Regions from separate parts of the Luteibacter sp. ME-Dv--P-043b genome, predicted to be linked through region 1. Evidence: riboswitches for the same ligand, from Rfam matches in the RefSeq annotation. Region 1 holds a riboswitch; each other region holds the start of a gene.
The links. A riboswitch is a leader RNA that binds a small molecule or an ion and turns the genes downstream of it on or off. The one in region 1 is predicted to bind cobalamin.

Region 2: another riboswitch for cobalamin. It lies ahead of QRN34_RS05400 (ribonucleoside-diphosphate reductase subunit alpha); the one in region 1 lies ahead of QRN34_RS19145 (CoA-acylating methylmalonate-semialdehyde dehydrogenase).
Region 3: another riboswitch for cobalamin. It lies ahead of QRN34_RS07305 (TonB-dependent receptor); the one in region 1 lies ahead of QRN34_RS19145 (CoA-acylating methylmalonate-semialdehyde dehydrogenase).
Region 4: another riboswitch for cobalamin. It lies ahead of metE (5-methyltetrahydropteroyltriglutamate--homocysteine S-methyltransferase); the one in region 1 lies ahead of QRN34_RS19145 (CoA-acylating methylmalonate-semialdehyde dehydrogenase).

What each region holds. Positions count from the first base shown of each region.
Region 1 covers NZ_JARVRT010000050.1:5,335-10,755, reverse strand. Annotated here, with positions in the region: gene QRN34_RS19160 (excinuclease ABC subunit UvrA) at 1-1,315, opposite strand, end outside; gene QRN34_RS19155 (hypothetical protein) at 1,516-1,701, opposite strand; gene QRN34_RS19150 (LysR family transcriptional regulator) at 1,814-2,557, opposite strand; cobalamin riboswitch at 2,746-2,951, shown strand; gene QRN34_RS19145 (CoA-acylating methylmalonate-semialdehyde dehydrogenase) at 3,090-4,604, shown strand; gene QRN34_RS19140 (acyl-CoA dehydrogenase family protein) at 4,616-5,421, shown strand, end outside.
Region 2 covers NZ_JARVRT010000008.1:94,117-99,537, reverse strand. Annotated here, with positions in the region: gene QRN34_RS05405 (response regulator) at 1-2,739, opposite strand, end outside; cobalamin riboswitch at 2,920-3,136, shown strand; gene QRN34_RS05400 (ribonucleoside-diphosphate reductase subunit alpha) at 3,295-5,421, shown strand, end outside.
Region 3 covers NZ_JARVRT010000012.1:126,846-132,266, reverse strand. Annotated here, with positions in the region: gene QRN34_RS07310 (efflux RND transporter permease subunit) at 1-1,062, opposite strand, end outside; gene QRN34_RS07305 (TonB-dependent receptor) at 1,206-3,116, opposite strand; cobalamin riboswitch at 3,274-3,508, opposite strand; gene nagA (N-acetylglucosamine-6-phosphate deacetylase) at 3,550-4,698, opposite strand; gene QRN34_RS07295 (SIS domain-containing protein) at 4,726-5,421, opposite strand, start outside.
Region 4 covers NZ_JARVRT010000027.1:17,238-22,658, forward strand. Annotated here, with positions in the region: gene metK (methionine adenosyltransferase) at 1-741, opposite strand, end outside; gene metE (5-methyltetrahydropteroyltriglutamate--homocysteine S-methyltransferase) at 1,130-3,421, opposite strand; cobalamin riboswitch at 3,617-3,839, opposite strand; gene QRN34_RS14710 (glycosyltransferase) at 3,933-5,243, shown strand; gene QRN34_RS14715 (aldo/keto reductase) at 5,301-5,421, opposite strand, start outside.

The DNA of each region.
Region 1 (5,421 bases):
ACAGGTTGGAGCGGATCTGCGTGGCCAGGCGCAGGCGCTGCAATTCGCCCGGCGACAAGGTGGGGCTGGCGCGGTCCATCGACAGGTAGCCCAGACCCAGTGACTGCAACGTGCCCGCGCGGACCAGCAGGTCCTGCGCGATGCGCTGCGCGGCGATGCGTTTCTCCGGCGAGAGGTGCGAGGTGCGGCGCACGTCCGATGAGCCCTGGTGCGCGGCGCCACCGCCGGCCACGCGCTTCGCATCGGCGCGCTTGCCTGCGGCGCGGCTGCGCGTGCTGGTGCTTGAATCGTCGTCGAAGCGGCCTTCGGCGATGGGCCGCAGCGTATCCACCAGCGCATCGAACGAGAGCGCGGACAGGTTGCCGATGTCCAGACCGGCGAAGGTCACCGCCAGCGACTCGCGCTTGAGCCGCTTGCCGTCGCACAGCGGGCACAGGCTGCCGATCATGTAGCGCGACACGCGTTTCTTCATCAACGGGCTTTGCGTGCTCGCGAACGTGTGCAGCACGTAGCGACGCGCGCCCATGTACGTGCCCATGTAGCTCGGCTCGGTCTTGCGCTTGAGCGCGGCACGCGTTTCGGCGGGGGTGAAGCCCGCATACACCGGTACCGTCGGCGTTTCCTCGGTGAACAGTATCCAGTCGCGCTGCTTCTTCGGCAGGTCCTTCCACGGGATGTCCACGTCGTAGCCCAGCGTGACCAGGATGTCGCGCAGGTTCTGCCCATGCCAGGCCGGCGGCCACGAGGCGATGGCCCGCTCGCGGATGGTCAGGGTGGGGTCGGGCACCATCGAGGCCTCGGTCACCTCGTAGACGCGCCCCAGCCCGTGGCAATGCGGGCAGGCGCCCTGCGGCGTGTTCGGCGAGAAGTCCTCGGCGAACAGCATCGGCTGGTCCGGCGGGTACGAGCCGGCGCGCGAATACAACATCCGCACCAGGCTGGATAACGTGGTGACGCTACCCACCGACGAGCGCGTGCCCGGCGTACCGCGTTGCTGTTGCAGCGCCACTGCCGGCGGCAGCCCTTCGATGTCGTCGACATCGGGAACGCCCACCTGGTCGATGAGGCGCCGCGCGTAGGGGGCCACGGATTCGAAATAGCGCCGCTGCGCCTCGGCGTAGAGCGTGCCGAAGGCGAGCGAGGATTTGCCGGAGCCCGAAACGCCGGAGAACACCACAAGGGCGTCGCGCGGGATGTCGACGTCGATGTTTTTCAGGTTGTGTTCGCGTGCGCCACGGACGCGGACGAAGCCGCGGGTGTCGGTGGGCGTGGGGACGTTGACGGGAATAGTAGGCGGGGCGTTGCGTCGGGTCATGCCCGTATTATCGCCGCCGGATCATCTGCCGTGACGTGAAATTGCGTGTTGTTGCGTTGGGGAGGTAGGGCGGGTTGTGTGGGGGCGTGTTTGCGGGTGTGTGGTCGCGGGAGTGGATCGCGGACATCGTCCGCTCCTACAGGTACACGTTGCGCCGACTACCTACGTAGGAGCCCACGATGTGGGCGATCCAGACAACCTCAGCGCCGACGGGCAACCACACGCACGCGCTGCATGCGCCGCTGCTGCATCAGGTTGAACCAGAACAGCGTTTCCGTGACCACGCCTGCACCGACGAGCAGCAGTGTTCCGGTGACCGACCCGGCGACATATGACACGACGGCCAGGGCCAACCATGCGGCGAGGATGAGGTGGCGCTGGCTCATGGTGTTTCTCCTGCGTGCTGCGCGACACCGGGACCCGGGCGCGGCCTGAAACGATCCTCGGCTACACAGGAGGTGGTGTCAATCGGCCATATGTCAAGGTTTGGTGGACGATTCAGCCTCGGTAACGCAGTTCATCCACCAGCAAGGTAAGGGCCGGCACGGGCTGTCGGCGGTTGGGGTAATAGAGGTGATAGCCGGCGAAGGGTTCGCACCAGTTCTCCAGCACACGCACCAGCGCTCCCGCTTCGACATGCCGCGAGACCACGTCCTCGGGTACCCAGGCCAGGCCCAGGCCAGCCAGGGACGCACGGACGATCGCGTTCATGCCGTCGAGGATCAACTGGCCCTCCACCCGCACCTTCACTTCGCGGCCGTCCTTCTCGAAGTCCCAGGCGTACAGGCTGCCGTAGGTCGGCAGGCGCAGGTTGATGCAGTTGTGCCCGGTCAGGTCCTGTGGCGTGCGCGGGAGCGTGCGCCGCTCGAAATAGCCGGGCGTGGCGACCACGGCCATGCGCATGGGCGGGTCAACCGGCACGGCGATCATGTCCCTGGCCAGGTGCTCGCCCAGGCGGATGCCGATGTCGTAGCGCTCGGCCACGATGTCCACCAGCCCATAATCGACGCTCAGCTCGACATGGATGTCCGGGTACTGCGGCAGGAACCGTTCCAGCGCAGGCATGACGATGGATTGCGCGGCATGCTCCGCGGTGGTGATGCGCAGGTTGCCTGCCGGGCGTTCGCGCAGCTCGCCCAGGGCCTCGATCTCCGCCTCGATCTCGTCGAAGCGCGGCCCCACGCTGCCGATCAGCCGTTCGCCCGCCTCGGTGGGCGAGACGCTGCGCGTGGTGCGCGCCACCCTCCACCCAGCGATTAAGCGGGGTAACACGCTTGGTCCTATGTCGTGGATTCATCAATGGGCGGGGTGACGTCGCTGCGCTCATCACGCCCGGAGCGATGGGGTGAGGCCCGATCATGACCCCACGCCCTGACGCCGTAGCCCCGCCGTTTACTGCATCGCAGCGTGTCCCCATGCGTTGCGCCGCCTACAATCGATGGGCCACAGGTGTCCTGCCGCCGCCATTCCGGTGCGCAGGGTGAAACGGGAAGCCGGTCCGATGCCGGCGCTGCCCCCGCAACGGTAGGCGAGAAAACCCGACTCAGAACCACTGCGGCAACGCGGGAAGGTGTCGGGCTGATGCATGCCGCATCGCTCGCAAGCCCGGAGACCGGCCCGTGGTAGACATCGCATGCGGTGTCTTCCTCGGGTGTTGCGGTGGGCAACCGGATGAGCTGACTCGACGCGGCGTCCGTTGTCTCGAATCACTTGTCTTGTCCCTCGCACGCCCGGTTTCGCGGGTGAGCGATCTGGAGACTGGACAATGAACGAGATGAACCCGGCCGCGACCCATGTCGCCACGGTAAAGCTGCTGATCGACGGCGAGTTCGTCGAATCGACCACCACGCAATGGCGTGACGTGGTCAACCCGGCCACGCAAGTAGTGTTGGCACGCGTGCCCTTCGCCACGCCCGCGGAAGTCGAGGCGGCGGTGGACGCCGCGCGCCGCGCCTTCGTCACATGGCGCAAGACGCCCATCGGTGCGCGGGCGCGCATCTTCCTCAAGTACCAGCAACTGATCCGCGAGCACATGGCCGAACTGGCCGCGACGCTCACGGCGGAGCAGGGCAAGACGCTGCCCGATGCCGAAGGCGACGTGTTCCGCGGCCTGGAGGTGGTGGAACACGCGGCGGCCATCGGCAACCTGCAGCTGGGCGAGCTGGCCAACAACGTGGCCGGCGGTGTCGATACGTACACGCTGCTGCAACCGCTGGGCGTGTGCGCGGGCATCACGCCGTTCAACTTCCCGGCGATGATTCCGTTGTGGATGTTCCCGATGGCGATCGCCACGGGCAACACCTTCGTGCTGAAACCGTCGGAGCAGGACCCGATGGTGACCATGCGCCTGGTCGAGCTGGCGGTGGAGGCGGGCATCCCCCGCGGTGTGCTCAACGTGGTGCATGGTGGTGAGGACGTGGTCAACGCGATCTGCGACCACCCGCAGATCAAGGCGGTGTCGTTCGTCGGCTCCACCCGCGTCGGCACCCATGTCTACCATCGTGCTTCGCAGACCGGCAAGCGCGTGCAGTGCATGATGGGCGCGAAGAACCACGCCGTGGTGCTGCCCGACGCCCATCGCGAGCAAACGCTCAACGCGATGGTCGGCGCGGCGTTCGGCGCGGCGGGCCAGCGCTGCATGGCGGCCTCGACGGCCGTGCTGGTCGGCGCCGCGCGCGAATGGCTGCCCGACCTGGTGGCCCGCGCGAAGACATTGAAAATCAATGCGGGCAGCGAGGCCGGTACGGATGTCGGCCCGGTCATCTCCTGCGCGGCGCGCGATCGCGTGCACGCCTTGATCGACGCCGGTGTGGCCGAAGGCGCCACCCTGGAGCTGGACGGCCGCGATTGCCGCGTGCCGGGCTACGAACAGGGCAACTTCGTCGGTCCGACCATCTTCTCGGGCGTGCGCCCAGGCATGCGTATCTACGACGAGGAAATCTTCGGTCCCGTGCTCGTCGTGCTCACGGTGGACACGCTGGATGAGGCGATCGCGCTGGTCAACGCCAACCCCAACGGCAACGGCACGGCGTTGTTTACGGGCAGCGGCGCCGCGGCGCGTCGTTTCCAGGAGGACATCGACGTGGGGCAGGTCGGCATCAACGTGCCTATCCCGGTGCCGGTGCCGCTGTTCTCGTTCACGGGCTCGCGCGCCTCGAAGCTGGGCGACCTGGGGCCGTACGGCAAGCAGGCGGTCATGTTCTACACGCAGACCAAGACGGTCACCTCGCGCTGGTTCGACGACGGCGGCACGGGTCAAGGCGTCAACACCACCATCAGTCTGAAGTGAGGGCGCCCCTTATGGACATTCCGGTGACGGTGCAGGCCGCGGGCCTGAGCGACGAGCAGAATGCGTTCCGCGAGGCGGCGCGCGACTTCGCCCAGGCGGAGCTGGCGCCGCATGCGGCGCACTGGGACGCGCAAGGCATCTTCCCGCGCGAGGCCATCGGCAAGGCCGGCCAACTGGGCTTCTGTGGACTCTATGTGGACGAAGCGGCGGGTGGTACCGGCCTGACGCGGCTGGACGCGGCCATCGTGTTCGAGGAACTGGCCGCGGTCGATCCCTCCACGGCCGCCTTCATCAGCATCCACAACATGGCGACCTGGATGCTGACCACCTACGCCCAGCCTGCACTGTTGCAGGCATGGGGCGAACCGCTGGCCAGCGGCACGCGTCTCGCCTCGTACTGCCTGACCGAGCCGGGCGCGGGTTCCGATGCGGCCTCGTTGCAGACGCGCGCCGTGCGCGAGGACGACCATTACCTCATCAACGGCAGCAAGGCGTTCATCTCCGGGGCCGGCGCCACCGACATGCTGGTGGTGATGGCCCGCACCGGCGGCGACGGCGCGCGCGGCATCAGTGCGTTCGCGGTGCCCGCGGATACCGCGGGGATCGGCTACGGCCGCAAGGAGGAAAAACTCGGCTGGAACAGCCAGCCCACGCGTGGCATCACGTTCGAGGACGTGCGTATCCCCGCAACGAACCGGCTGGGCGAGGAAGGCGAGGGCTTTCGCATCGCGATGAAGGGCCTGGACGGTGGCCGGATCAATATCAGCGCGTGTTCGCTGGGCGCGGGGCAGGGGGCGCTGGATGCGGCTCGCCGCTA
Region 2 (5,421 bases), on a different contig from region 1:
CGTGGCGTAGATGACGGGAAGGTCGGGCTGTGTCTCGCGCAACCGCTCCGCCACGTCCACCCCACTCATCCCCGGCAGGCCGACATCGGCCAGCAGCACGTCGATGGCCTCGGCGCCGTGCAGGCGAATGGCTTCGTTGCCGTCGCCTGCCTCGAAGGCCGTGTGCCCACGGCTTTCCAGCATCTCGGTGATGGACATGCGGATGAGTGCGTCGTCTTCCAGTACCAGAACACGCAACGGTTCCGCCACGGGCGTGACCGGTGCCGGCGCCGACGGGGCCGTGGCCACTTCGGCGATGGTACGCGGCACGCGCGAGCCCAGCACCTGCCGGACACGACGGGCCAGTTGCTCGCGCGTGTACGGCTTGCTGAGCAGTTCGACCCCTTCGTCCAGGCGACCGCCATGCACGATGGCGTTTTCCGTGTAGCCGGAGGTAAACAGCACGGCGATGCCGGGCTGGCGCTCGGCCGCCTTGCGCGCCAGTTCGGGGCTGCGCAATGGGCCCGGCATCACCACGTCGGTGAACAGCAGATCGATGGCGATGCCGCTTTCGACGATCGACAGCGCGCTTTCGGCGTCACGTGCCTTGAGCACGCGGTAGCCGAGTTCGGCGAGCATGCCCACCACCGTTTCGCGCACGGCTTCATCGTCCTCGGCCACGAGGATGGTCTCGTCACCGCCACGGATGGCTTCTTCTTCAATCGCCACGATGCGATCCTCGCTCTGCATCGACCGGGGCAGGTAGATCTTCACCGTGGTGCCCTCGCCCGGCTCGCTGTACATCTTGATATGACCACCGGACTGCTTGACGAAGCCGTAGACCATCGACAGTCCCAGTCCCGTGCCGCGACCTTCCGGCTTGGTGGTGAAGAAAGGATCGAACACCTTGTCGAGGATGTGGGCCGGCATGCCGCTGCCGGTATCGGTCACCGCAAGCATCACGTATTGCCCCGGACGAAGGTCGCCGTGGGTCTTGGCGTAGCTGTCGTCCAGCAACGCGTTGCCGGCCTCGACCGTGAGCTTGCCCTGGCCGTCCATCGCGTCGCGCGCATTGATCGCCAGGTTGAGCAGCGCGTTCTCGACGTTGGACGGATCGACCAGCGTGTTCCACAGGCCCCCGGCGATCACGGTCTCCACCTCGATCGCCTCGCCCAGCGCCCGGCGCAGCAGTTCGTCCATGTCGCGCACGAAGCGGCCGATGTTGACGACCTTGGGCGCCAGCGGCTGGCGACGACCGAAGGCGAGCAGCTGGGCGGCCAGCTTCGAGCCGCGGGTGACGCCCGCCATGGCATTGGCCACGCGTCGCTCGGCGCGTTCATTGCCCGACACGTCGGTGCCGAGCAATTGAAGGTTGCCGCTGATCACCTGCAGCAGGTTGTTGAAATCGTGGGCGACGCCACCGGTGAGGTTGCCGATCGCATCCATCTTCTGCGCCTGGCGCAGTTGCTCCTGGGCGGCATCCAGTTCCGCGTCGCGCGCGCGCTCGGTCGTGACGTCGCGGGCCACGGCGAAGATCATGCCGTCGCTGGGCACCGCCCGCCACGACAGCTGGCGAAAGCCGCCGTCGGCCGTGCGATAGCGATTCTCGAAGCGCAGCGTGGCCACGCCGTCGGCCAGTTGCCCGGTTTCCTCGCCCATGCGTTCGGTATCCTCCGGATGCACGAAATCCAGGTACGAACGGCCCAGGGTCTCGCGCTCGCTCCAGCCGAGAATCGCCGTCCACGCCGGGTTGACCGACAGCAGGCGCGTGTCCGCATCGGCAACCAGCAGGATGTCGCTGGACAGGCGCCAGATACGGTCGCGCTCGGAAGTACGCTCCGCCACCTGCCGTTCCAGGCTCAGGGCCAGCTGTTGCAGTTCACCCTCGGCACGGCGCCGCTCGACGGCGACGCGGGTGCGGTTGCCTACCTCGCGGACGAAGGCGATCTCTTCCTCCAGCCACTCACGCGGGTCGGCGTGGTTGAGGTACAGCAACGCCACCACCCCACCGCGCTCGGTCACCGGCATGTTGATGAAGGCGACGGCGCTGATGCCTGCCAGGGCATCCGCGGTATTCACGGTACGCGGGTCCTGGTAGGCATCGGTAACCAGGGCGGTGCGCCCGGCCTTGATGTCGTCGATGTACGAGCCGTAATCGCGGAAGTTCAGCACGCCGGCGATCGTCTGGATGCCCGGGGCGTTCCAGTCGCGTTCGACGGTGATGGTTTCCGCCACCGTATCGACCGTGCCGTAACCGGCACGGCTGACCCGTAGCGTGCGGCCGAGCACCTCGGCCACCCGATAGGCGATGTCCGTCGGGTCTTCCAGGTCGCGCAGCAGGTTGCTGACCTCGATCAGGGCCAGGCGGCGCTCTTCGGCACCGCCGGCATCCCCTGGCGTCTCCACGGTCGGATAGACGCCGACCATGAACACGGGCTCGCCGTCCACCGGGCGCCGCCATGGCTCGACGGACACCCGCCACGCCGTGCCGTCCGCGGCCGTCAGCCCGATATCGCGGACCCCCTCGATACCGCCAGCCGCCAGCAGGGCGGTCAGGCGGGACCGGCTGTCGTCCGTCCACCAGTTCAGGAAGCCCTGCCCCGCCCCGTCACGAAGCCGTGCGGTCATCCAGGCATTGGCGTAAAGGAGTTCCCCTGTCGCCGACACGGCCGTGAAGCCGAACGGCAGTGCGTCGAACGCATGGGTGACCAGGGCGTGTTCCTGCAACGCGAACGTAGATGGCATCGAGCGAGCGGTCATGGGGCGGATCGCAGATGTTAAAGGTTCGAAGCCCTGCACTTTGTGTAGGCCATCTTCACGAAACGGTCATGTCGCGCTGCGGAAATCGGCCCGCGGGGGGTTGCAAAAAAATGACTCCCGGCGGATCAAGCACATAGCGCATTTACCCTACATCTTGTGTTGACGGTACCGGGGACCAGCTATATGGTGTGTCCCGTTGGTGTCCGAAGAGGCGCGACTGCCCGTCGGACTTAATAGGGAATCCGGTGTAAATCCGGAACTGCCCCGCAGCGGTAAGTGGAAACGAACCCGTCACACGCACTGGTCCCCCTGGGATTGGGAAGCGACGGCTAGGCCGGACCCGAAAGGCGTCCCCGTCCACGAAGTCCGAAGACCTGCCAACAGCTGTCGCCCCGCCAGGCGTCGGTTTTTGTGGTGACGGCTTCCGCGGGGAGGCACGTCGCGGTCCGGAGCCCCCGATGGCGTGCTCCGACGCGACCCTTTTCCGCCGGCCCACCGCTTCGAGCCCCGTCCGAGGGAACGGGAGTTTGAACCGAGCCCTGGGGCACGCCTGACATGACCACGATGGAATCCGCCGCGCGCGAGCGCACCGAAGCAGCCGATACGGCCGTTACCTCCCCCGCCCCGGCGGACAAGGCACCCGCTGCCGGTTACCGCAACGAGCCGCCGCCGGCGTTCGCGCTGACGCCGCCGCACAACCCCGGCCAGATGCGCGTCACCAAGCGCAACGGCGGCCAGGAAGCCGTCGACGTGAACAAGATCGTGCGCGCGGTGACCCGCAGCGCCGATGGCCTGTTCGCGGTCGACCCGATGCGCGTGGCGCTGAAGACCATCGGCGGCCTGTACGACGGCGCCACCACGCAGGAGCTGGACCAGCTGTCGATCCGCACCTCCGCGGCGCTCACCGCCGAGGAACCGGAATACGGCCAGCTGGCCGCGCGCCTCCTGGCCGCCTTCGTCGACAAGGAGGTGTCCGGCCAGGACATCCAGTCGTTCTCGCAGTCGATCAGCACCGGCTTCGAGCTGGGCATCCTCAACGAGCGCCTGCGTGACTTCGTGCTGGTCAACGCGCGCAAGCTCAACGATGCCATCGACACCGCCGGCTCGCGCCGCTTCGAATACTTCGGCCTGCGCACGGTCTACGACCGCTACCTGCTGCGCCACCCGACCCGCCGCTTCGTCATCGAGACGCCGCAGTACTTCTTCATGCGCATCGCCTGCGCCCTCGGCGGCAACGACGTGGCCGAGACGCTCGAGCTGTATCGCATGCTGTCGTCGCTGGAATACCTGGCCAGCTCGCCCACCCTGTTCAACGCCGGCACCGCGCACGAGCAGCTGTCGTCGTGCTTCCTGCTGGATTCGCCTCAGGACGCGCTGGAGTCCATCTACGCCAAGTACGGCGACGTGGCCCAGCTGTCGAAGTTCGCCGGCGGCATCGGCCTGGCCTATTCACGTATCCGCTCGCGCGGCTCGCTGATCAAGGGCACCAACGGTCATTCGAACGGCCTGGTACCGTGGCTGAAGACCCTCGATGCGTCGGTGGCCGCGGTGAACCAGGGCGGCAAGCGCAAGGGCGCCGCCTGCGTGTACCTGGAAAGCTGGCATGCGGATATCGAGGAATTCCTCGAGCTGCGTGAGAACACCGGCGACGACGCGCGCCGCACGCACAACCTCAACCTGGCCAACTGGGTGCCGGACCTGTTCATGCGCCGCGTCGAGACCGACGGCGACTGGTCGCTGTTCGACCCGAAGATCGTGCCGCACTTCGTCGACACCTGGGGCGCCACCTTCGAGGCCGCCTACGAGAAGGCCGAGGCCGAGGGCCTGGCCGTCAAGTCGATCAAGGCGCGAGAGCTGTACGCCCGCATGCTGCGCTCGCTCGCGCAGACCGGCAACGGCTGGATGACTTTCAAGGATCGTTCCAACGCCACCAGCAACCAGACCGCCCGTCCGGAAAACGTCATCCACCTGTCCAACCTGTGCACCGAGATCCTGGAAGTGACCTCGGAAGGCGAGACCGCCGTGTGCAACCTCGGCTCGGTGAACCTGGCCCGCCACGTGGTCGACGGCCAGTTCGATTACGACAAGCTCGCCACCACGGTGCGCACCGCCGTGCGCCAGCTGAACCGCGTGATCGACCTCAACTTCTACCCGATCGCCACGGCGAAGACGGCAAACATGAAGTGGCGTCCGGTCGGGCTTGGCGTCATGGGCCTGCAGGACGTCTTCTTCAAGCTCCGCCTGCCCTTCGACTCCGCGGAAGCGCTGAAGCTGTCCTCGCGCATCCAGGAAGAGATCTACTTCCACGCGCTGTCGATGTCCAACGAGATCGCCGAGCGTGACGGCGCCCATCCCGGCTTCGAGGAAACCCGCGCGGCCAACGGCGAGCTGCAGTTCGACTACTGGCCGGCCGCCACGCCGACCGACGTCGACGGTCGCTGGGCCGAGCTGCGCGAGAAGATCAAGGCGAAGGGCCTGCGCAACTCGCTGGTCATCGCCATCGCGCCGACCGCCACCATCGCCTCGATCGCCGGCTGCTACGAGTGCATCGAGCCGCAGGTGTCCAACCTGTTCAAGCGCGAGACGCTGTCGGGCGACTTCCTGGTGGTGAACCGTTACCTGGTGGACGAGCTGAAGACGCTGGGCCTGTGGACCGCCGAAGTGCGCGACCAGATCAAGCTC
Region 3 (5,421 bases), on a different contig from region 1:
GCGCAGGAACACCATCATCACCAGAAACACCATGACGATGCTGATCAGCAGCGCCACCTTCACCTCGTGCAGCGCCGACTGGGTGGTCTGGGTCAGGTCGAAGATGGGGGTGACCTTCGCATCCGCCGGTAGCAGCGAGCGGAACCGGGGCAGCGCCGCTCGGATCGCGTCCGCGGTAGCGATGGAGTTCGCCTCCGGCCGCTTGCTCATCTGCATGGTGACCGCGCGCTCGCCCTGGAACCACGCGGCCTGGTACTGGTCCTGCTGCCCGTTGTAGACCCGGGCGATATCCGAAAGGCGCACCGGCACGTTGTCGCGCACGGCGATAAGTATCTTGCCGAAGTCCTTCGCGTCGCGCAGGCTGTCGGTGGCCGTCACCGTCATCTGGCTGTGGCCATCCGAGAGGACGCCCTGTGGCGAGGTGACGTTGGCGGCACTGAGCGCATTGGAGACGTCGTTGGCGGTCAGCCCCTTCGACGACAGTGCGCGCGTATCCAGTTCCACGCGCACCGCGTGCGGTGTGCCACCGAACATCTGCACGCGTGACACGCCGTCGATCTGCGCCACGGCCGGGCGGATGAGCGTGTCCACCACGTCGTAGAGCTTGTCCGGCGGTAGCGTCTTCGAGGTGAAGGTCACCAGCAGGACGGGGATCTGGCCGGTGTCGAACTTGAAGTACTGCGGCGGCGTCGGCATGCCGGCCGGCAGGTCGGCGGCGGCCGCGTTGATCGCGGCCTGCACGTCACGGGCGGCCGCATCGGTGGAGCGCGCCAGGGTGAAGCGCAGCCGCACGAAGCCGCTGCCCTCCGAGCTGTTCGAGTACATCTGGTCCACGCCCGGGATCTGGCCGAGGTGGCGCTCCAGCGGGGCGACGATGGTCGAGGCCACGGTCTGCGCATTGGCACCCGGCATCTGGGCCTGGATGAACACGGCGGGCACTTCGATGGACGGCAGCGCCGCCACGCCCAGCAGCATGTAGGCGATGGAGCCGCACAGCACCAGCCCCGCCGCGAGCAGCGAGGTTCCGATCGGTCGGCGGATGAAAGGTGCAAAAACGTTCACGACACTTCCTGTGATCGCGGGAAGCATACCCGCGCCCACAGACTTTATGACGTTCGCGCGGTTTCGTGGCGTGTGCCTTTAGTGGGGCCCCTGCCGGAAGGCAGGGGTACCCCGTTTGCCGGCGGGAGCCGCCGGCAGGCCGATCAGCGCAGGGGCGAGAAGCGCAGGGTGAGGTAATACGTGCGGCCCAGCTGGTTGTAGTACGCCACGGTCTCGTAGTGCTTGTCGGCAATATTGGCGACGCGGCCCTGCACGCTCCAGGCATCGTCCAGGTGCCAGGTGGCCCGCACGTCGGCGGTGGTGTACCCGCCCAGACGCGTGGTGTTGGCCGGATCGTCGTAGCTGTAGCCCGAGGCGTAGACGGAGCCGCCCAGCGTGAACGCGCCTAGGTCTTTGTCCAGGTCCACCCGGCCGGTGCGGCGAGGGCGCCGGGCCAGCAGGTTGTCCTTTTCCGCGCCGCTGTCGCGGTCCAGCGGCTGCTGCAACGTCAGGTAGCCACGGACATGCCATCCATCCATGTCGGCACCCAGCTGGCCTTCCACGCCGCGCAGCCGTGCCTTGCTGACGTTGATCGGCAGGAAATTGGCGTCGGAGCCGATCAGGTCGTCCACCCGGGTCTGGTACGCGTTGACCGCCCAGGTCCAGATGCCGGGGCGGCTGGACAGCCCGATTTCGGCCGTGCGCGACTTCTCCGGCTTCAGGTTCCGCACGGACGGGCCGTACTGGAAGTACGGGTAGTACTCGTCGTTGAACGTCGGCGCATGGAAGGCGGTGCCGTACGAGGCCGTGATCTTCATGCCGTCGTCGAAGCGGTAGCCATAGGCGGCCGAGCCGGTGGTGTGGTTGCCGAACTGCGTATTGTGGTCATGGCGCGCGGACAGCTGGATCTCGTGCGGGCCGAACACGCCCTGGTACAGCGCGAACACGCCTGTGTTGTTGCGGGTGTCCTTCAGGTATGCCGTGTCGCTGTCGAGCTTTTCCTGTTGGTAATCGACGCCGGCGGTGAGCGTTTGGCCGGCGGCCAGCGTGATGTCGTTCTGCCAGGATGCCTGGTTGCGCCTGGAGTACAGGTAACCCCCACGGACCTTATCGGCGCCGGTAACAAAGAGTTGGGCAAGGCCGCCGAAGTAGGTCTTGTCCGCGCCGTTAAGGTAATTGTCCCCGCGATCCTGGTTCTGGCCCAGGCTGACCGACATGCGCCAGGCCGACAGCACGTCGAAGGCCAGGTTTGCACCGGCCACCTGCTGCGAGCGCCGGGTCAGGTTCTGGAAATCGCCGTCGTATTCGATGTCGCCCTTGCTGCGCAGCCAGCTGCCGGTGAGCTCGGTGCCGTTGTCCCAGCGATAGCCGCCCGAGAGCGCGCCGTTGTAGGTGCGGTAGGCGTCATGGTCCGGCTCGTCGGTGAAGCAGCCCTTGCCGGCTTCCCTCGCACCAACGCGGCAGGCGTTGATCCCGGCGGTGTACTGGCCGCCCAGGCTGGCGTTGTACCAGCCATGCGTGGTGCCGCCCGAGAGACCCACCTGCCCGGCGGTGTAGCCGTGGCTGCCGCCGCCGATCGACAGGCTGGGCGTGGGCGCTTCGCCGGCCTGGCCGCGACGGGTGAAGATCTGGATGACGCCGCCGATGGCATCCGAGCCGTACAGGCTGGAGCGCGGGCCGCGGACCACCTCGATATGGTCGATCTGCTCGACCGGCAGCTGCTCGTAGGCGGGCAGGCCGGCACCCACGGTGCCCACGCGCACGCCGTCCACCAGCACCAGCGTGTGTGCCGAGTTGCTGCCGCGCATGAAGAGCGAGGTCTGCTGGCCCAGGCCGCCCGTGTTGGTCATGGTCACGCCGGGCAGGCCGGCCAGCAGGTCCTGCACGTTGCGGGGCTGCAGGCGCTCGATGTCCTCGCGGCTGATGACGGTGACCGGGGCCAGCACTTCGTCCAGTGGCGTGGGCGCGCGGTTGGCGGTGACCACCACCGGGTCGAGGGTGCCGTTGGGTGCGTCGGCCGCATGGGCAGCGACGATCGTCGACAGCAGGGCCGTCGCGAGCAGGGTCTTCTTCATGGAACGGGTTTCCTCCGCCGCTGGTGCGGCAATGCGTAGCCTCAACAGGCGCGCGGGAGGACACAACGACGAACGGCACCACGGGCAACACCCGGATGACTGTCCGGATTCGCCCTCCGCGAATCGCCGATAACGGGACGGCGCCCGCGCTTAAAAGCGCAGGATTCGCCGATCGGGCCGGTCTCCGGACTCGCGCTGGCCCGAGGGCATCGCACCGGCGCCTTCCCGCTTGCGCAGTGGCTGTGGCCGGTGGATGGAGCCGTTCTGGGCGGCTCCTCACGCTTACCGTTGCGGGGGCAGTGCCGGCCTTGCCACATGTGTGGCGCACCGGCTTCCCGTTTCATCCCCGCCCGCTTCAGGCCGGCGGGGACACCCGAACAACGCAATGTTAACGCCTGGCCCGCGCGGAAGCGAGCCAGTGCAGGGCGACGGATCAGGCGGCGTAGACGCGCTCGCCGCCGATCCAGGTTTCGGCCACCGTGTGATCGTCGTCCATCACCACGAAGTCGGCGCGATAGCCCGCCGCGATGTGGCCGTGGGTGGCTTCCAGTCCGAGGAAGGCGGCCGGATAGGTGGAGGCCATGCGGGCGGCCTCGTCATAGGCCACGCCGACCATCTCCACCGTGTTGCGCACGGCAGTGGCCATGTCCAGCGCGGAGCCGGCCAGCGTGCCGTCGGCCGTCTGGCAGACGCCGTCGCGGACGGTGATCGTCTCGCCCTTCAGGACGAAGTTCGGATCGTCCGACCCCACGGGTGGCATGGCGTCGGTGACCAGCATCATCTTCTGCGGCGCCTTGGCCGCGATGGCGACACGCAGCGAACTCGGGTGCACGTGGTGGCCGTCGACGATCAGACCGCACCAGCTGGCGGCGTCTTCCAGAGCGGCGCCGACCACGCCGGGCTCGCGGCTGGTGAACGGCGTCATGGCGTTGAACAGGTGCGTGAAGCCACGCACGCCGGTCGCCAGGGCCTGGCGGGTGGTGTCGTAGTCGGCGGCCGTGTGGCCGGCCGCCACGATCACGCCGTGGGCGACCAGCTGTTGCAGCACCGCGGCCGAGGCGCGCTCGGGCGCCAGCGTGAGCAGCGTGACGCCGCCGTGCCGCCGGGCGACCATGGCTACGTCGTCGGCGTCGGCGATACGGAACTTGGCCGGATCGTGCACGCCCTTGCGCTCGGGCGCGATGAACGGGCCTTCGAGGTGGATGCCGAGCACGCCCGGCACGCCCTGGGCCACCGCGTCGTTCACCGCATCGATGGCCTTCGCCATCACCGCGGCATCGTCGCTGATCAGGGTGGGCAGGAAGCCGGTGGTGCCGAACTTCGCGTGCGCCTGCCCGATGCGACGGATGGTGTCGACGGTGGGCACGTCATTGAACAGCACGCCGCCGCCGCCGTTGACCTGGCAATCGATGAAACCGGGCAGCAGCGTGCGGCCACCGAGGTCGTGACGCTCGGCGGCGCGCACGCGGGGATCGGACGGCAAGGCCAGCCCGGTGATGGTGCCGCCGTCGACCAGCACGGCAAAGCCACCCTGGAAGCCGTTATCGGTCAGCACACGGCCGTTGACGAGGGCGATGGTCATGGCAATTCCTATACGTGGGGCGAGAGGTCAGACGGTCTCGGTGACCTTGTTGAGGTGCGGCGGCACGTCGGGGTTGAAACCGCGTGCCAGTGCCAGCGCGGCCGTGGCGCGGTAGAAGCTCTGCACGGTGATCAGCGGTGCGGCGATGGGCGCGGTGGCGACCAGGGGCAGCACACCCTCGCCCGTGGCGCCGGGTGCGGCGATCCACACATTGGCGCCGCGCTTGCGGAACTCCGCCGCGATCTCCAGCACCCCGGGCAGCGTATCGTCGTTCTGGGCGAAGAACAGCACGGGGAAATGCGGGCCGACCAGGGCCATCGGGCCGTGCTTCACCTCGGCCGCGCTGAACGCCTCGGCGTGCAGGTTGCAGGTTTCCTTGAACTTCAGCGCGGCTTCCAGCGCCCCGGCAAAGCCGAAACCGCGGCCGACCACGAACAGGTTGTGCGCATCGACCAGGCCCTCGGTAAGCGCGGACCAGTCCGCGTCCCAGCCCTGGCGAAGCTGCGCGGGCAGCGCGGTGAGGGCGTCGCCGATCTCGGCGCGGCCGCTCCAGCGGGCGGCGATGTGCAGGATCGCGAACAGCGCGCCCAGGTAGCTCTTGGTCGCGGCGACGCTGGTTTCCGGGCCCGCGTGCAGCGGCACGACCACGTCGGCCACGTCGGCCAGCGGGGAATCCACCACGTTGACCAGGGCGACCACATAGGCGCCGGCCTTCTTCGCGGC
Region 4 (5,421 bases), on a different contig from region 1:
GCGACCGGTGAGGCCGCAGTCGCCCACGGGGCCGCCGATCACGAACTTGCCGGTCGGGTTGATGTGGAACTTGGTGCCTTTGTGCAGCAGCTTGGCCGGCAGCACCGGCTTGAGGATCAGCTCGCGCACGCCTTCGATCAGGTCCTTCTGCTTCACGTCCGGATCGTGCTGGGTGGAAAGCACGACGGCGTCGATGGCGACCGCTTCGCCGTTCTCGTAACGCAGGGTGACCTGGCTCTTGGCATCCGGGCGCAGCCATGGCAGCGGCGAGTTCTTCTTCTTGCGGACCTTGGTCTGCTGCTCGACGAGGCGATGGGCGTAATGGATGGCCGCCGGCATGTATTCGGCGGTCTCGTTGGTGGCGTAGCCGAACATCAGGCCCTGGTCGCCAGCGCCCTGTTCTTCCGGCTTCTTGCGGTCCACGCCCTGGTTGATGTCCGGCGACTGCTTGCCGATCAGGTTGAGCACGCCGCAGGTCTCGCCGTCGAAGCCGACGTCCGAGGAGTCGTAGCCGATGTCGAGGATGACCTTGCGGGTCAGCGCTTCCAGGTCGATCCAGGCGCTGGTGGTGATTTCGCCCGCGACGATGGCGACACCGGTCTTCACCAGCGTCTCGCAGGCCACGCGTGCACGCGGGTCCTGAGCCAGGATGGCGTCCAGGACGGCGTCGGAGATCTGGTCGGCGATCTTGTCCGGGTGGCCTTCGGAGACCGACTCGGAGGTGAAGAGGTAATTGCTCATCGAGGGTATATATCCTTCTTTACGGATAAAGAGATAAATGGGGCGCGCCATGATACACCCCCCATCACCGGTTTGCAGCGGGGGAGGGTACGCCTCGATGGTGACGATTGCATGGATGTTCAGGGGCGGGACCCGGTCTACGGACCCGCACGCTTTTTTGGGGGGGTAGGAGCCCACGATGTGGGCGAACCCTCAGGTCACGCTCGGCGAATGAAGCCACACATCGCATCCACGCGAGCGTTGCCGTGAGTCGAACGAAGCGGCTTTTGAAGCGTTTTAAAGCCGCACCAGGCGAGTCTAAAAACGCTCGCCTGGGCACGAGGTCGGCTTTTTTCGCCCCTAGCTACGTGGACGGTTCGCCCACATCGTGGGCTCCTACCGGTCCCTTTTATGCCGCCGTCGTCAGCCTCTCCCGGGCCGTCCGGGTTACCGAGACCATGCCTTTCAGGGCTTCGGCCACCTCTGGCCAGTCACGGGTCTTCAGTCCGCAATCCGGATTGACCCACAGCTGGTCCGGTCGCAGCACCCTAAGTGCCCGGTCCAGCAGGTCGGCCATCTCGGCCTCGGCCGGCACGCGGGGCGAGTGGATGTCATAGACCCCGGGACCGATGCCGTTCGGATAGCGGAAGCGGGTGAAGGCGTCCAGCAGTTCCATGCGCGAGCGGCTGGTCTCGATGGAGATGACATCCGCATCCATGGCCGCGACGGCCTCGATGATGTCGTTGAACTCCGAATAGCACATGTGGGTGTGGATCTGGGTGGCGTCGCTGACGCCGCCGGCCGTGATGCGGAACGCGTCCACCGCCCAGGCGAGGTAATCGGCCCAGTCGGCGCGATGCAGCGGCAGGCCCTCGCGCAGCGCGGGCTCGTCGATCTGCACGATGCCGATGCCTGCTTTTTCCAGGTCGTGCACCTCGTCGCGCAGGGCCAGCGCGATCTGCCGGCAGACCTCGGCGCGGGGCAGGTCGTCGCGCACGAACGACCACTGCAGCATGGTCACCGGGCCCGTCAGCATGCCCTTCATGGGCTTGTTGGTCAGCGATTGCGCGTAGCTGGACCAGGCGACCGTCATCGCCGCCGGCCGGGCCACGTCGCCGTAGATGATCGGCGGCTTGACGCAGCGCGAGCCGTAGCTCTGCACCCAGCCCAGCGAGGTGAACGCATAGCCCTGCAGCTGCTCGCCGAAATACTCCACCATGTCGTTGCGCTCGGGCTCGCCGTGCACGAGGACATCCAGCCCTATCTCGTCCTGGAAGGCCACCGCGCGGCGTACTTCGTCACGCAGCACGGCCTGGTAGGCCTCGTCGTCCAGCTTGCCGGACCGGTGCGCGGCACGCGCGAGCCGCAGGTCGGCGGTCTGCGGGAACGAGCCGATGGTGGTGGTGGGCAGGTCGGGCAGCCCGAAGCGCTCACGCTGCACGTTGGCCCGGAACGCATAGGCCGAACGGCGCTGGCCGAACTGCGGTGTCAGCCCGCGCACGCGCGTACGCACCTCGGCGCGCACCACGTCGGGCGAGCGGCGACGCGCCTCCACCGTATCGTGCTGGCGGGCGAGCACGCGTTGCGCGGCCTCGTCGCCGGTCGCGGCATCGGCGTAGCGGCGCAGTTCGACGATCTTCTGCCGGGCGAACGACAGCCACTCGCCGATCGCGCCGGGCAGGCGCTTTTCCTCGGCGGCGTCGATGGGCACGTGCAGCAGCGAGCACGAGGTGGACAGCCAGAGTCGATCGTCACCCAGGCGCTTGCGTGCATGGGCGATGCGCGGGCCGATGATGGCCGGGTCGCTCAGCCAGATGTTGCGGCCGTCCAGTACGCCGGCGGACAACACGCGCCCGGCGGGCAGCGCGTCGATCACCGCGTCCAGTTGCCCCGGAGCACGGGCCAGGTCCACGTGCAGGCCGGCCACCGGCAACGACGTGGCCAGGGCCAGATTGGCCCCCAGGTCACCGAAATAGGTGGCCAGGAGGATGCGTCCGCGCGTGCGCTCGCCGATGGCGGCGTACGCCGACCGGTACGCCGCCTGCCAGGCCGGGTCGAGGTCCAGCACGAGGGCCGGTTCGTCGACCTGCACCCAGTCGGCGCCGGCTTCCGTCAGCGCGTCGAGCAAGCCGCTCCAGGCCGGCAACAGGGCATCCAGCAGGGCCAGGGGGGCGCTGCCGTCCACGGTCTTGGCCAGGCGAAGGAAGCTCAGCGGGCCCAGCAGCACCGGGCGCGCCGTATGGCCCGCGGCCACGGCCTCGCGGTATTCCGCCACCGCCTTGTCGGCCCGGGTAGCGAAGACCTGGCCCGCATGCAGTTCCGGAACGATGTAGTGGTAGTTGGTATCGAACCACTTGGTCATCTCCAGTGCGTGCAGGTCAACCGTGCCGTCCTGGCGACCGCGTGCCATGGCGAAGTAGCCCGCCAGGGCGTCCCGCGCATGCAGGTCGCGGTAGCGCTCGGGGATGGCATCCACCGCGACGGCGGCATCGAGCACATGGTCGTACAGGGAAAAGTCGTTGACCGGCACGCTGTCGGCGCCGGCCTCGCGGGCGAGTTGCCAGTGCCGCTCGCGCAGCTGGCGGGCGACGGCGAGCAGGGCCTCGCGGTCGCTATCGCCCCGCCAGTGGCTTTCGAGGGCGCGCTTGAGTTCACGGCGTCTGCCGATGCGGGGAAAACCGGGGTAGGTAACGTGTGGCATGTGGATACGTCCTCTTCGTGGCAAAGAGGAGGGAAGGGCGGCCCGCTGCCGGACACGCGCGCGCCGCCGCACGCAGGTGCGCGGCGTCGTGGGTGTCATGCGGCGTACCGTCGACCTTCGCCCCCGCGGGCGAACCGGGCCACCACGCGGGCGCGGTGGGTCCAGGTCGTGCGGAGCGCGCGTACCCATGACGGTACGCGTGCTCAGGCCGGCGGCAGGTCTTCGGGCTCGTGGATGTGGCACCGGAACAGGTGCCGCCTTGCGCGTCGCTTCCCGGATCGTTGTTCGATCCAGTGCCTGTGACGCGTTCGTCTCCACATACCGCTGCGGGGCAGCGCCGGATTCGCACCGGCTTCCCTCTTAGCTTTTATCTTTCCATTCGAATAGAGAGATAAAGACCGCTGGCGAGCGAAGACTAGCCTGCGTGGTGGGGGCAGGTCAACGCGTCGGGATGCATCGCCTCGACACGCCGGCCGCGAGGATGCGCCAGGACATCGGCGGGAGGCGGGACATGGCGGGACGACACATCGTGATGGCGACGGTCGGGTCACAGGGCGACCTGTTTCCCTTCCTGGCAGTGGGCCGGGAGTTGGCGGCGCGCGGACACCGGGTCACCGTGGCCGCGCACGCGATCCATCGCGAGGCGGTGGCGGACGCCGGTTTGCGCTTCCTCCTGGCCAGCGGCATCGCCGAGCCGGCGGACAAGGCCGCCTTCGCCGCGCGCGCGTTCCACCCGCTGCGTGGCCCCCGCTTCGTCGTCCGCGACCTGGCGGCCGCGGATGTGGCGGCAAGCTACCAGGCCCTGGCGCCCGTCTGCACGGAGGCGGATGCCATCGTCACGACCACACTGGCCTTCGCCGCGCAGATCCTCGGGGAAACCACGCATGTCGCCTGGCTGTCCGCGGTGCTGTCGCCGGCCGCGTTCCTGTCGGCGTACGATCCGCCCGCCACGGGCCTGGCCATCCTCGATCGCTTCCTGCGCATCACGCCACGACGCGGCGCCTGGCTTCGTCGTATGGCCGAGCACGTCACGGCACCGTGGACGCGCCCGGTGCGCCGATTCCGCCAATCGCTCGGCCTGGCGCCGGTCTCGGCAGGGGGTGATCCCTTCCACCGCGGGCAGCACGCGCGCGACGGCGTGCTAGCCATGTATTCGCCGTTACTCGGGCAGGCGCCGGCCGATGCGCCGGCGCATACCCTGGTGACGGGCTACTGCCGTTACTCTCCCTCCTTGGGCAGCCTGTCGCCGCCATTGACGGCGTTCCTCGACGCCGGCGAGCCACCGCTGGTGTTCACGCTGGGCTCGGCGGCGGTCCACGCGGGTGAAGGCTTCCTTCGCGAAAGCATGGGCGCCGCCGCGATGCTGGGCCGACGCGCCGTACTGCTGACGGGATCACCGGAAATGCGTTCGCGCCTGCCGACCGTGCTGCCCGATGGCGTGCTTGCCGTCGAATACGCCCCGCACGGCGCCCTGTTCGAACGTGCCGCGGCCGTCGTGCACCACGGCGGCGTAGGCACCACGCAGGAAGCCCTCCGCGCTGGCTGCCCCTCCTTGGTCGTGCCGCATGGGTTCGACCAGCCGGACAACGCGGCGCGGGTGGTTCGACTCGGCGTGGGGGCCGTGTTGCCAGCGTCGCGTTATCGCGCGGATCGCGCCGCCGCGAGGTTGCGCGTGCTGCTTGCCGATGAAGGCGTCGCCCTGCGCGCGCAACACGCGGCCACGGCCATCCGGGCGGAAACGGGTGCGTCTCGGGCCGCCGACGTTATTGAAAGGGCCATCGAAACGCGGCGGCATTCACCTGCCCCTTCGATAGCGAGTTGATCGCAACCGCCACGCGTCGGCGCGCGGCGGTTGCGCGTCATTTGGGCAAGGCAGGCTTCATTCGAAGCCCGCTATAGCCCTGGGCGTATAGCCACCCTCCAGCGTGGCGATCTCGTCGGCGGTCAGCGTAAGCTCGATCGCCGTCACGGCATCGTCCAGGTGCTGTGGCTTCGACGCG